2 regions of the Mycobacterium sp. 2YAF39 genome follow, and region 2 is predicted to be linked to the other one. Evidence: riboswitches for the same ligand, from Rfam matches in the RefSeq annotation. Region 2 holds a riboswitch; the other holds the start of a gene.
The links. Region 2 has a riboswitch for guanidine ahead of AB4Z42_RS01125 (agmatinase family protein). Riboswitches for the same ligand answer to the same signal wherever they lie in the genome.
Positions count from the first base shown of each region.

Region 1: linked by a shared signal. The riboswitch ahead of AB4Z42_RS23470 (DMT family transporter) and the one ahead of AB4Z42_RS01125 (agmatinase family protein) in region 2 are both predicted to bind guanidine.

Region 1 is NZ_JBFREZ010000009.1:93,560-100,746, reverse strand. It holds gene AB4Z42_RS23495 (hypothetical protein) at 1-53, shown strand, start outside; gene AB4Z42_RS23490 (LmeA family phospholipid-binding protein) at 58-1,044, opposite strand; gene AB4Z42_RS23485 (S1C family serine protease) at 1,367-2,686, opposite strand; gene AB4Z42_RS23480 (acyltransferase family protein) at 2,775-3,926, shown strand; gene AB4Z42_RS23475 (hypothetical protein) at 3,940-4,227, shown strand; gene AB4Z42_RS23470 (DMT family transporter) at 4,262-4,576, opposite strand; guanidine-III (ykkC-III) riboswitch at 4,586-4,651, opposite strand; gene AB4Z42_RS23465 (VOC family protein) at 4,720-5,073, opposite strand; gene AB4Z42_RS23460 (ester cyclase) at 5,124-5,519, opposite strand; gene arr (NAD(+)--rifampin ADP-ribosyltransferase) at 5,596-6,006, shown strand; gene AB4Z42_RS23450 (VOC family protein) at 6,071-6,469, opposite strand; gene AB4Z42_RS23445 (class I SAM-dependent methyltransferase) at 6,611-7,187, shown strand, end outside.
Region 2 is NZ_JBFREZ010000001.1:230,416-237,602, forward strand. It holds gene AB4Z42_RS01105 (S53 family peptidase) at 1-569, shown strand, start outside; gene AB4Z42_RS01110 (zinc ribbon domain-containing protein) at 578-2,368, shown strand; gene AB4Z42_RS01115 (LmeA family phospholipid-binding protein) at 2,372-3,325, opposite strand; gene AB4Z42_RS01120 (carbon-nitrogen hydrolase family protein) at 3,322-4,146, opposite strand; gene AB4Z42_RS01125 (agmatinase family protein) at 4,165-5,307, opposite strand; guanidine-III (ykkC-III) riboswitch at 5,318-5,383, opposite strand; guanidine-I (ykkC/yxkD leader) riboswitch at 5,505-5,611, shown strand; gene AB4Z42_RS01130 (sodium:solute symporter family protein) at 5,636-7,174, shown strand; gene AB4Z42_RS01135 (class I SAM-dependent methyltransferase) at 7,140-7,187, opposite strand, start outside.

The DNA of each region.
Region 1 (7,187 bases), on a different contig from region 2:
CTGACACCAGCGAGTACTACGACCCCGACGGTCGGGACAAGCCGGGCGTTTGAGCGGCTACAGGCGCTCGAAGCAGGCGTTCGTGTTCCCGCTCGGGATCGAGGCGTTGTGGCTGGAGAACTTTCCGACGACGCCGGTGTCGGTCACGTCGACGCTGTCGGCGTGGATTCCGAGCGGATAGTTGTCGTTCAGCTTCTTGGTCAGCCCGTCCAGCGCTGACTGCACCGCGTCCTTCGGCAGCGGGCCGGTGACCTCGAGAACCTGCAGATTCAGATCACCGTCGGTGACGACGGGCTTGGCGGTGACGTTGTTGTCGCCGGCCTCCAGAATCACGGTGCCCGCAGCGGGGTCGGTGCGCACTCCGGTGACGAGATTGCCGACGCCGGGCAGGTTTTCGGCGACGGTGTCCTTGATTCCGGCGGACTTCCAGCTCAACGTCGCGTTGAGCGAGCCGATGGTGCCCTTGGAATCTCCGGAATCGTTCAACCGCACATCCGCGAGGGTGACCTCGGCCGTCATACCGTTGGCGCTCTGCACCCTCTTTCCGTCGGTGGCGACCGAGATATTGGTGTAGTCGCCGGTGATGTACTGCCACAGGAAGGGCGGATTCACACCGAACGAGACGGTGGCGCCGTCCTCGACGACGCATTCGGCGACCTCCACCAGGATCGTGTCGGCGCGGTGCCGTGCGTAGAGCTCCGCGGCCGCCAGCCCGCCTGCCAACAGCGCGAGCACGATGACGAAGATCAGGATGATCGACTGACGACTGCCGCGGCGCGCGGTTCGCGAGGTGTCGCCGAACGACGGTGGCGGTGGCGCCTTTATCGGCGGGATCACCTGCGTCGGCCTGGCATCCGCCGGTGACGGTGCCCGCCGGATTCTCCTGATCGGCCGGGTCAGCGGGGATCGACGCGCGGAGGGAAGCTGGTCGGTAGGCGGCTCCTGACGTCCGGCCGACGGCAGCCGCTGGGTCTCCGGTTCCGGCGCCGGTGGCCTGGCCCGGCCACGCCAGTCGGGTTGACCGGGGCGCTGCGGCGGGGTCACGTGCGAATTGTGCCCTATCTCGTTGCCGCCGGAGGTAACGCTTCCAAGAATGCTCCAAGGGCCACGTCACAGTCTGATGCGCATGTTCATCAAGCGTCCATCGCACTGGTTACTCGGCACCGCCATGGCGCTCGCCGTGGCATATTTCGCGTCCATCGCGGTCGCCGAACACGACTACCCGGAGTCATAGTCGGTCAACGACGCGGCAGCGTTCCCGCCAAGTATGACCGGCTGTGCGTGAAGACCCGCGGCGCCGCGATAGCACGACCAAACCTGGCGGGGAGTAGGCATTTTCGGCACCCGCGCCATCTCCCGATGAAGGCTAGGCCTCTCCGAGGGTGACCTGGGTGGTCTCAGCCGCGCCGGACCCGTCGACGTAGGTGAGCGTCACGGTGTCACCGGGCGCCTTCGAACGGACCGCCGCGACCAGCGCCTCCGGGCCGTCGATCACACGGTCGTCGACCTTGGTCACCACCGCGCCGCTGGGTAGCCCGGCCGCGGCGGCTGGGCCTCCCTGAGCCACCTTGGCGATCGTCGCGCCACCGGCGGTGGGGTCGTTGCTCAGTTGCACCCCCAGCGAGCCGTGGGTGGCTGTGCCGTTCGATATCAACTCGTCGGCGATGCGCTTGGCCTGATCAGACGGGATCGCAAAGCCGAGACCGATCGAGCCGTTCGGCGGCCCGGAACCCTCTTGGCCGCCACCGAGGGTCGCGATCGCGGAGTTCACGCCAATCAGCTCCCCGTTCATGTTCACCAGGGCGCCGCCGGAGTTGCCCGGGTTGATCGCCGCGTCGGTTTGGATGGCGTCGATCACCGATGTCGCGTCGCCGGAACCATCTCCTGCGGACACGGGACGGTCCAGTGCGCTGACGATTCCCGTTGTCACGGTTCCCTGAAGGCCCAGCGGTGAGCCGATGGCGACGACGTCCTGGCCCACCTTCACGTCGGCCGACGATCCGATGGCGATCGGCGTCAGGCCCGAAACACCTTGGGCGCGAACGACAGCGATATCGCCCGTCGGATCGGTTCCGACGACTTCGAACGGAACGGTCTGTCCGTCGGAGAAGGACACGGTGGCTCGAACGTCGCGGCTCCCACGGCCCGGTTGGCCGGCGGCCTCGGCGACGACGTGATTGTTGGTCAGGATCAGGCCGTCCGAGGTGAGGACGATGCCCGAACCCTCCCCACTCTGATTGCCCATGTCGATCTGAAGCTTGACCACACTGGGCATCACCTTGGCGGCAACTTCTTCCACCGACCCGGCGGGCACATTCGCCGCGGGCCTGGCAGATGGCACGTTGGCGACGGCGGTCTGCGCGACGGGCGCAGGGTCCGATTGCGTCGCGACCGCGGCCGCTCCGACCCCTCCGCTCACCACGGCGACGGCGAGGGCTCCGCCGATCATCACGATTCGGTTACGCGACCGCTTCGGCTTCTGCACCGGGATCGGGCCCGTAACTTCCTCATGCGCAGTGTGATACGGGCCATAGGGTGGTGCCACAACCGCTGGTCCCCGGTAGCGCCAGTCGTAGGGTGAGCGATACATTGGGCTGACGTCAGTCGGGTGTGCTTGTCCCGTAACGTGATCCGCGAAGGGCGGACGGTGAGGATGCCGCGGGGCACGCGGGGCGGTGTTGGTCATGACGTCTTGTTCGCTCCTGAATCTTCAAATTTCACAAATGATTAGCCCAGCTTGCCTTGACCATCTGAGAGTGAACTGAGAGAAACCTATGGAGAGTCAGCGACTTTTCATACCCGCGGATCGAGCCGCTTCGCTCACCGGTCTGCGGGCGATGGCGGCGCTGCTGATCATCGGGACTCACGCGGCGTATGGCACCGGGCAGCTCACGAATGGATACAGCGGGGCGCTCTTCGCCCGCTTGGAGATCGGCGTTCCGATCTTCTTCGTCCTGTCGGGATTCCTGCTGTTTCGGCCATGGTTACGGGCAGCAGCGTCCGGAACATCGCTACCGTCGTTGAGCCGCTATGCAATTCGTCGCATACGGCGTATTGCGCCTGCCTACCTCGTCGTCGTCCTGATCGCATACGCGTTGTACCAGTTCCGTGACGCCGGACCCAATCCAGGGCACACCTGGACAGGTCTGCTGCACCACCTCACCCTTACGCAGATCTACGAGCCGGTTTATTTCTTCGTGATGCACCAGGGCCTGACCCAAACCTGGAGCCTGGCAGTCGAATTCGCCTTCTACATGGCATTGCCGTTGATGGCCGTTCTTCTGTTGACGGGGCTCTGCAAGGGTATTTGGAGGCCGAGGCTGCTGCTGGTGGGGCTGTGCTGCCTTGCCGCGATCACTCCCCTGTGGTTGTGGCTGCAATCCGCCACCGATTGGTTACCGAGCTCGGCCGGCATGTGGCTGCCCGCCCACCTGCTCTACTTCGTCGGCGGAATGGTCCTGGCGGTGTTGCAGGCCGTCGGAGCGCGCGTGACGCTGCTGATCGCAGGGCCGCTCACGGTGGTCAGTTATCTGATCGTGTCCACGTCGATCGCCGGGGACGTTCCTTACGGTGATGTGGCGCTGTGGCAGATCCTCGTCAAGGTCGCGCTCTACGCCACCATCGCCTGCGCGGTCGTCGCCCCGTTGGTGCTGAGCGGACCGAACGGATTCGAACGATTGCTGAGCTCGGCTCCCGTCGTCTGGCTCGGAGAGATTTCCTACGAGATCTTCCTGCTTCACGTGATCGCAATGGAGATCGTGATGACGTCGGTGTTGCGGTGGCCGGTTTTCACAGGTTCGTGGTCAATAGTGTTCGTGGTCACGCTGGTGATGACGGTGCCGCCGGCATGGCTGCTGCATCGGATGACGGCGCCGTCGAGGTCCCCGCTGACGGCACCGACGCCTGATAGCGTCCCGATGCGATGAGCGGAGCAGACACGTGACGATCGTGGTGATGGACGGCCCGACGGCTTCGGCGTTGGCGCAGATCCTGCCATTGCTGCTGTTGACCGTTTTGATCGAGATGCGACGTACGGCGTTGCATCGCAAGGTGTCCCGTACCGTCTTCGGCGGGTTCTTCATATTGTTCGGCGTGATCGAGACGGTGCTGGTGCTGTCGATCGACGGTGAGCTCTACCCGTTCCAATGGGGCGACCTTCTGTCCGCGCTCGCCATTTTCGGACTGCTCGCCATGATCTTCGTGATTTCCTTCATCGAGCAGGGCTAGAGATCGGCCGCGCGCACGACCGGTCGAACAGTTCTCAGTGGGCGAGCTTGAGCCCGACAACGCCACCGATGATCATCACCAGGAACACGGCCTTGAGCAATGACGCCGGCTCCTGCCCGGCGGCCATCGCGTAGCCCACAGTGAGAACTGCACCGATTCCCACCCATACTGCGTATGCGGTTCCGATCGGCAGGTCCCGCATCGCATAGGCCAGGCCCGCCATGCTGGCGACGATTGCGACCAGGAACACCACGCTCGGCGCCAGCTTGCTGAATCCTTCGGACTTGCCGAGCGCTGTTGCCCAGACCGCCTCCAGGACACCGGATACGACGAGACTTACCCACGACATGACGTTTCTCCTGGGCCGTCTTGTCGCGCACCGGGTACAGCACCCATCGTCCGGAAGCCTTCTTGGAGGCTCTGCTATCGAAGGTGTCACAACCGCGCAAGGGTGGCAATGTCAACTCGGTCACCACACGCGCCTCGGGTGAATCAGTGACGGTGCTGCACCACGTTGACGACGCTGCCGTCGGGTGCCCTGACGAAGAAGCGGCGTACGCCCCACGGCTCGTCGGTGAGCGGGTGCACGATCTCATACCCCCGCGTACGCGCCTCCTCGTACGCGGCGTCGACGTCGTCGGCGTGCACGGAGATCACCGAGTCCTCGGCCGCGGTTGCGTCGCCGGTCACCAGTTGCACATTCGCGCCGGTGCTGGGTGAGGTGAAACGCGCCACCCATCCCAAGTTGAACTCTTCGTCGGTCAGGCCCAGATAGCCGGCATAGAAATCCTTGGCCGCCTCAATGTCTGCGACGGGAAGGTTCGCCGTTATTCGCGTGACACGCATACCGCCCTCCTCAGTGCCAAAGTTACAGTGGCACCGGCAGCTTCACCGCGCTACTGAGTCTTGGATATCTGCTCGCGAATGGTTTCCCTGTCGATCACCGACCAGACTTCGACGATCTGTCGATCGTCGAACCTGTAGAAGACGTGCTCCGGAAACGACACTTGCCCGAGCGGCGGCTCGAAACCCAGGAACGTGTGCAGTGGCGAGCATCGAAAGAACAGTCTGCAAGACACGACGTGATCGTCGGCGACAAGGATCTCCGGGATGAACTGGAGGTCCGGCGCGGCGTGGGTGTCAGACTCCAGCATCGCTCGATAGCCGCCAAGACCCAGTCGGCGTCCGTTGTGAACGACGTCGTCGGCCACGAATCGCCCGAGGTCGCTCCAGCGTCGGTCGTTCAAGCAGGCCAAGTAGTCGCGATAGATCGCGATCAGATCGCCGTTCATCGGTCTTCCGATTCCATCGCTTCTTCGCGCTAGTGGGTCAACGTCACGATAGTCCGGGATTGATAACCTCTTGGCAATGAACGGGACGTTGGACGAGGGGCCCTTCTATCACGGCACAAAAGCCGAATTGCGGCCTGGAGATCATTTCACCGCCGGATTCCGTTCCAACTACCGGGCAGAAATCGTGATGAATCACATCTACTTCACCGCGTTGCGAGACGGCGCGGGCCTCGCCGCGGAACTCGCCGCCGGCGACGGAGTCCCGCGGGTGTACGTCGTCGAACCGACCGGGGAGTTCGAGAACGATCCCAACGTGACCGACAAAAAGTTCCCGGGCAATCCGACCCGCTCCTATCGCAGCAGGGAACCACTCCGAGTCGTTGGCGAAGTAACCGACTGGACGCGACTGACACCCGAAGCTCTCCAGATGTGGCGAGACCGACTGGCCGCGGGCCTCCGGGATGGCAGCGCCGAAATCATCAACTAGCGCGTCTTCTCGCCAGACGTTGAAAGGAAACTCGGCCGCGCCACCGCACAGCCCGTACCGACGATCAAACTCCGAATTTGGCCCGAGCTTCCTCCGTGACGGGAGTGAACAAGTTGACCAGGTTCCCATCGGGATCCCGGAACAACAATGCGCGGTTTCCCCACGGCATCGTTGTCGGCTCGGTGACCACTTCGGAGACGTGTTCGCGAAGTCGCTCCCACTCGGCGTCCGCATCATCGACGATGAATTCGATGATCGCAGTCCGGTTTGCCGCTGGCTCAGCAGATCCATCCCCGAACAGCGGGACGGTTTTGTCGCTGCCGATGGCCAGCGTGCCAACAGCGGTCGGAATCTCCGCGAAGAGTTCGTTAGCCCAGTTGGCGGTTGCACCGGTGACCATCTCATAGAACATGACGAGCTGTTTCACGTCGGCAGTGATGATGCGGGTTGAGACGAATTTCATCGGGACGTGCTCCTCAGGGTGTTCGCCGGACAGCCCGGACCATGGACTTGACGCTCCACGTTAGCGACGGACCCCGACAAGTCCGCCCCGCGAAGATTCCTGGAAGAATCCTGTCACTTCAACGTATTCCGTGCCGCATCAGTGTCCGTGTTCTACGGTCGCCGAATGGGGGTCCGGGACGCCGTCATGGCGGGTGTTGCCAAGCAGCTCGGTCATCCGAATGGTCTGCGCGGGCGGCTGGTTGGTGCGGCGCTCAATCGGGGCAACCGGCGTTTCGTGAGCGCCGCCGCGCGGGCGCTGCGACCCAATGAGGCATCGGCGGTGGCCGATGTCGGATTCGGTGGCGCAGTGGGGCTGAAATTCTTGCTTGACAGCGTCGGTCCGGCGGGCCGCGTTCACGGTGTCGAGGTGTCGGAGACGATGCTCAGTCAGGCCGCGGGGCGATACCGCCGAGACATCGCGACGGGGCGGCTGTCGTTGCATTCTGCGTCCATGACGGAACTGCCCTTTGCCGATGGGGAATTGGGCGGCGTCATCACCGTCAACACCATTTACTTCGTGGCGGAGCTCGACAGAGCGTTCAGTGAGCTTGCCAGGGTGATAAACAGCCGGGGCCGACTCGTCATCGGGCTCGCCGACCCCGATGTGATGGCAAAACTGCCGTTCACGGGACACGGCTTTCACCTCCGTCCGGTCCCGGACGTGATCGAGGTGTTAC
Region 2 (7,187 bases):
TCGGCCTTGACGCGGTCTCCTCGATACCGGCGATCACCGCGGTGGGCGGTACCACTTTGTCGACGAGCCCCCGCGGCCAGTGGGTCGGCGAACGCCCATGGATCGATTCTCCGCTGTCACAGGGGTCGAGCGGCGGAGTGTCGACGTTGTTCGACCGGCCGGGGTGGCAGCGTGATCTCAGCGTCGAACGGGATACCGAGCGCCGCCGCCTTTCGCCCGACGTCGCCGCGGTCGCGGATCCGTTCACCGGGGTGAGGTTCATCTACAAGCAGACCGAGGTGATCGGCGGCGGCACCTCGCAGGCGGCGCCGATCTGGGCCGCACTCGCCGTGCTGATCAACCAGTACCTCGACGCCAATGGAGGCGATCCGCTGGGCAACGCCAACCCGCTGCTGTACCGGGTCGCGAGCGGTTCCTACATCCCGGGATTCCGCGAGATCGGCCCCGGCGGCAACGCCGTCGACTATTCACAGCCCGGCTACGACGTCGTGACCGGACTTGGGAGCCCGAACGTCTCCAACCTCGCCCAGAACATCCTCGCGCTCCAGAGGGGTGTCGCGCCTCGGTGAGTGGTGGAATGTCCACCATGGTCTGCAGGGCGTGCGAAACCGAGGTACCCGACGCGCCGTTCTGCGGACGCTGCGGTGCGCCACGAGATGGTGGCCGCGGGCGCCTACGATTGCGCGCCTACGCGGCGGCGCCCCATGAACACACCCTGCTGCCATCCATCGCGAGCTCGCTCTTTCCGCAGTTGCCACGCCGGTCCCGAACCCCGTTTCGGATAGGGCTGATACTGCTGTTCGTCGCGTTGGCCGCATTCACGCTGGCGCGCTGGCAGGCGCCGCTGATCACGGTCGGCGCGCTCGGCTTGCCGATCCTGTTCCTGATGTATCTGCGCGAGTCCGAGATCGACGACGATCAGCCGCGCAGCACGTTGGTGCTTGCCGCACTGATGGGGATCGCCCTCGGTGTCGCCTGGGCGTTCGAGACGGACTCGCTCGTGGTCGACGCCTACGCCCTGGCGCTCTCCGGCGGCAGCTTCGACGACACGCAGACCCTGGGCGACACGTTGTTCGTGCTGGCTTTCCCCGTCAGTTTCGCGGTGTTGATGCTGATTCCTGCGGTGGTCATCCGGCTGGTGCGACCGGGAATCCGGGAATCGTTGGACGGCTTCGTCATTGGGGCGCTCGGTGCCATCAGTTTCACCGCGGCGGCGACCCTGACCCAGTTGGCGCCGCAGTTTTCAACGGGTGTCACTGCCGGTGACCGGTCGATGGACGCGTTTCTCATCCAGGCGGGAATTCAGGTCATCGCCGTGCCGCTGACCTCGGCGGCGCTGGGCGGCCTGGTCGGTGTGACGCTGTGGTTCACCCGCCGGATCTCCATGGCAGCCAGTGTGCTTGTGACGCTTGGCCTTTACGCCGCGATGGGGCTGATGGATGCCTACGGGGCCCCGCTTCTGCTCCAGTTGGTGCTGTACCTGCTGATCACGGCGCTTGCCCTGATCGCGCTGCGGATCGGCATTCAGACCGCCCTGATGTCCGAAGAGCTCGATCTGGAGGATCCGACCGAACGGTTGATCTGTCCATACTGCGATCAGGCCGTCGCGGAGATGGCGTTCTGCCCGAACTGTGGAGTCGCCGCCCGCGCCGCGTCTCGAAGCTCGCGTGCGGGGCGGCGTTTCGCACCGGATGACACGACGGGACTGATACACCGGACGTCCTATTCTCGTCTGCTCCTGGTGCTGAGTGTCGGCGCAGTTGTGACGGCAGCGGGAGGCGTCGTCGCCGCTACGGTGGCCGCCCCCGCCGTGACCCCGTACCAATGTCCGCCCGACTGCGGGCGTCCTCCGTTCGCCGAACCGATCGAGTCGTATCCGCGGTACGTTTCGAAGGATGGGAGGTTCTCGGTCCAATACCCCGGGCCCGGAACGGCTTACGAGGCGACCATGGAACCGGACGGCGTCGCCCTCAAATTCAACGGCGGCGACACCGGCACCATGGAACTGTTCGGGACGCCCGCCGACGGCAAGACGGCGAAGGAGATCGTGGACTACCTGATCGATCAGAAGTTCCCCGACGCCACCACGGCCTACGAGATCCCCAACGCCATGGTCGGTTACGAGCCCGGGTACGGCGTCGTCGTCGACGTGTACCCCAACGACGCCAGGAGCGCATTCGCCCGAACGCGACTCCTCGTGATGGCCTCGGTCAAGTACGACTATGCGTTGCTCGCCGCGGCGATCGGGCCGTACCACGAGTTCACCCGGGAGTTCGGGCCCGGACACCCGTCCGGAGCCAATCTTCAACTCGCCATGGACATGGGCAAGTACGTCAACAGCTTTCGCTGGCGCGAGCCGGCGAGTTGATCGTCAGATATTCGAGAAGCAGGAATCTTCTTCGCTGTTGGGGATCGTCGCGTTCTTCGTCGAGAACCGGGTCTCGACACCGTTGTCGGTGACCTTCACGGAGTCGGCCTTGATGTTCATCGGCAACTCATTCGTCAGCTGGCTGGTGAGCGAGTCGAGCGCCGGCTGGATCGTCTCACGCGGCAAGGTGAAACCCAGTCCGGTCAACTCCGTCACCTCCAAGGTGAGAGCGCCGTCCTTCACCTGTGGCTTGGTGATGATGTTGCCGAGCGCTGCCTCCAACTCGACCGTGCCGTCGGACGGGTTCGTCGTCACGCCGGAGATCAGCGAGCCGACGAGTGGAATGGCGTTCTGAATGGACTGTGACATCCCGGCGGCCGTCCAGTCGATGTTCGCGACGAGGGAGCCGATCGTGCCGCCGCTGCCCGAGCCGGCGTCGGCATTGAGGTTCACGTCCTCGATCGTCACGTCGGCTTTCATGCCCGACAGATCGCGGATCTGATTGCCCGCGGTTTCGACGTGGATGCTCGTGTAGTGGCGGGAGAAATGCTGCATCAGGAACGGTGGCATGAATCCGAACGACACATCGGCCTTATCCTCGACGAGGCACTCGACGGCAGCGGCCACTCTGGTCTCGCCCTCGTTTCGGGCGTACAACTCGATGCCGATCAGCGCCGCCGCGAGGACCGCGATGACGATGACGAGCACCAGCACGATCGACAGCGGGTCGCGCAGCGATCTCTTCCGCTTCTTGGGTGGCGAGGGCTCCTGGGCCTGCGGCGCCGGAGCTTGAGGTGGTCCGGAGGGCGGCGGCGCGGCATAGGCCGGCGGCGGCCCCTGGGGCGGACGCTGAGGTTGCTGGGGAGGGCGTTGCCCGTACTGCGGCGGGCCCTGCGGGTACTGCGGCTGCGGCGGCGGGCGCTGTGGTTGATTCCGGCGGTCCCAGGGGTCGGTCACCCCCGCGATTCTGCCTTACCCCATGCATGGTCCGTGCGGTTGTTCATCACCGCGATGGTTTCGCGCACTTTGCGGGCGGCGTCGAGATCGATGTCGGTGACGAGCAATGACGGGTCATCACCTGCTGACGCGATGATTTCTCCGACGGGCGATGCGACCACGCTGCCGCCAACTCCAGTGGGCCCGAGAGCGGCGATCTCGTCACCCGGATATGCCTGATCGACCGCGGCGACGAAGCCCGTGGTGTCGATGGCGCGGGCCCTGGCCAGCAGGGTCCACTGGTCGAGCTTGCCCGGGCCGGTGCCCCACGACGCGTGGACCGTGATCAGTTGCGCTCCGCGGCGCGCCAGTTCGACGTAGAGCTCGGGGAAGCGAACGTCGTAGCACAACGTGAGGCCGACGGTGACGGGTCCGGAGTCATCGTCGACCGTGATCACCACGGGCTCGTGGCCCGGCGCGACAGTGCTCGACTCGGTGAAGCCGAACGCGTCGTAGAGGTGGATCTTGTCGTAATGTGCGTCGACTCCCGGCCCCGCGGCGATCAGGGTGTTGCTCACCCTGCCGTCTTCCGCGGGGGTGAACATGCCCGCGACGACGACGATGCCTGAACGCTCGGCGATCTGTCGCACCCCCGCCGCCCACGCGCCGTCCAGTGGCTCGGCGATCCCGGCCAACGGGATGCCGAGCCGGCACATCGTCGCCTCCGGGAACAGCACCAGCCGCGCGCCGGCGTCGGCGGCGCGCCGCGTGTAGTCCTCGACCAGGGCGAGGTTGGCCGACGGGTCGGTGCCGCTGCGGATCTGTGCCAGGGCCACGCGCATAGAACAGAGCCTACGTACCTACGGACCCCAGGCGACGCGGTCCTGCGCGGCCGCCTTGTTGCCGAGCTTCCCGGACCGCACCTGAGCAGCCAGGCTGTCGAGGATCACGCGCGAGCTCAACAGCGCCGTCTGCTCGGCCCAGTCGTACGGCGGTGAGCATTCGACGACCTCGAGACCGGCCAAGCCCGGTTCCGACACCATCTTGACCAGGTTCAGCGCCTCGCGGGGCAGCAGCCCGCCGGGCTCGGGCCAGCCGGTGCCGGGAACGAAGCCGGCGTCGATCACATCGATGTCGAAGGACAGGTACACCGCCTTGGCGCCCTTCCATGCGATCTCCAGCGCCATCTCGGCGATCTTCTCGACGCCGACCCGCTCGACGTCGCCGACCGTGATGACCGTCGACTGGCGTTCCCGCCCGACCTTGACGCCCGCCCGCGGTGCCTGCCAGCCACCGATCCCGATCTGCACCAGGTTGGTGGCGGGCGCGTTCTTGATGTTGGTGGCGTGGAACCACGGAGTGGTGTGCATGCGCTCGTCGAGGTCGGACTCCTGGGTGTCGACATGACGGTCGAAGTGGATGATGCCGACGTTGCCGTCCAGGTAGGGCGTCATGCCGCGGATCGTCGGGAAGCCGATGGAGTGATCGCCGCCGAGCACCACCGGCATCACACCCTTGGACACGACGTGCGCCATCGCCTGGCTGATCTGATCGAAGGACTTCTCCAGGTTGCCCGGGATGGTGAACACGTCACCGATGTCGACCATGTTGAGCTGCTCGCGCAGATCCACGCCCGACTCGTAGTTGTAGGTGCCGAAAAGGTTGGTGGAGCGCCTTATTCCCTGTGGGCCGAAGCGCGTTCCCGGCCGGTATGTGGCCCCGGCGTCCAGCGGCACGCCGAAGATCGCGACCTCGGCGTCGTCGACCTGGTTCACGTCCTCCACGAACGGACATTTCAGGAAGGTTCCGCGTTCACCGGCGAAGTGCGGCAACTCGCCGCGGACGAACGTGGAGATCCGGCGGTCGTTGATCGTCGGCGCCGCCTCGAGCCCGTAGGTCAGGCCGCGTTCGATCTCCTCGCGCTCGCGGCGATCGGGCAGGCGGGCCTCGGCCTGCTGGGCCCATGCGCCCTCGGCATTGAGAGGTTCTGGTTGGTCGGACATCGTGACTCCTCGAGCGTCGTCTTGTCGCTGTCCGGGTACGACGCGCCTCGTCCGGGGAGCACGTGCGGGCTCCTGGTCCTCATCTTGGCAGCGATCCCCCCGCCCGGCAGGGGGTAATTGCAACGCGGCGTTAACACGATGCGCGAACCGCCGTAACGGTGCGGAGTTTGTCTGATGGACGACTCACATTCGCCTATGTGAGGCGCATCTAGGGTTCCGCCGGCTCGCCGGGTCTGGTCCGAGAGATGCAAGCGGCTGTGCAGCGACGCGGGCCGTTCCACGGCGGGACAAAAGCCCGGGAGGCTCCACCTCGTAAAAGGAGGCTCCCATGATTCTTCTCGGCGTAGGGATTTCCATCGCCGTCGTCGTCCTCGTCGGATTCCTGGTTTCCAAGAGAATCGCGGGCGACAGCGCCAACTTCCTGGTCGGTGGCCGCATGCTGCCTCTGGTCTTGGTCGGCGGCGCCTTGATGGGTTCGGCCGTCGACACCAACGCCACGCTCGGCAACACCGATCTGGCATCGGAATTCGGCTTCTGGGCGGGTGCCTGCCTGCCACTGGGTCTCGCGTTGTGCCTGTTCCTCACCGGCCTGTTCTTCGCAAAACCGATGAACCGGATGGGCCTGACGTCCTTCCCCGACTATTACCGACTGCGCTTCGGGCGTCGGGTGGAGGCGGTCGCATCGCTGATGCTGATCGTGGGGTTCTGCATCCTGGTGGCCGGAAACCTGGTGGCGGGCGGCTTCCTGTTCAACTACTTCCTCGGCATGCCCTACTGGCTGGGCACCGTCGTCATCGCGGCCCTCGCGGTCGCGTACACGGGTACGGGCGGGCTGATCGCCGATGCGTACACGGCGATCATCCAGATGACCCTGGTCTTGGTCGGTGCTATCGGCCTGCTGATCTGGATGGCGACGACCCACGGCATCGAGATCGCCGCGGGCACAGGACCATTGGATATGGGTCAGATGACCGATCCCGCGCAGGGCGCGGTCATCAACTGGGCGACGCTGATCGCCCTCGGCATCGGGGATATCGTCGCGATCGACTTCATGCAGCGGGTCTTCGCGGCCAAGTCCCCGGAGACGGCCCGCCGCGCCTGCTTCAGTGCGGCCACCGGGGTGGTGGCGATCTGTGTGCCGTTCGGCATCGTCGTGCTCTCGGCGAAGGCGTTCATGCCGGCCGAACTCGACGGGCCGATCCTGTTCGTCCTGCTCGATCAGTACGCGCCGCTGTTCTTGACCATCATCGTGTTGTGTGGCTTGGTCGGGGCATCCATGAGCACCGCCAACGGCGCGATCCTGGCGATATCGAATGTCTCGGTGCGCAATCTGGGAGGCGTTCGGCGCGTGCATGTTCCGGGCCAGCGTGACCCGTTGTTGCGTGCGACGCGTATCGCGATGGTTCCGATGACGCTCATCTCGATCCTCATCGCGATCTACGTCAAGCAGACCGGAATCCTGCTGACCCTCGCGTTCGATCTCTTGCTGGCTTGTCTGGTGGTGCCGTTCATCCTCGGATTGTTCTGGCGCAAAGGCACTTCCGTCGCGGCCATGGTGTCGATCGTGGTCGGCCTCTCGGTGCGCCTCGTGCTGTTCGTGATGACGCCGACGATGTACGGACTCGACAACACGATCCTGTACATCCCCAACGGGCTGGTCGATGCGTCGTTCGACGGCTGGCCGACGTTCATCGCGTTCGCGACGTCGTTGGTCACCTATGTGGTCATCGCGCTGCTGACGCCCGCCGCGCCGATCCGGGGTCTGGACATCAGAGTGGCCGAGGACGTCGACGACGCACTCGCCGAGGCAGACACATCCGAGCCGGACCTGGTCAGCGCGGAGCCACTTGCGCCCACGGCACCGTAAGCACACCGTCCCG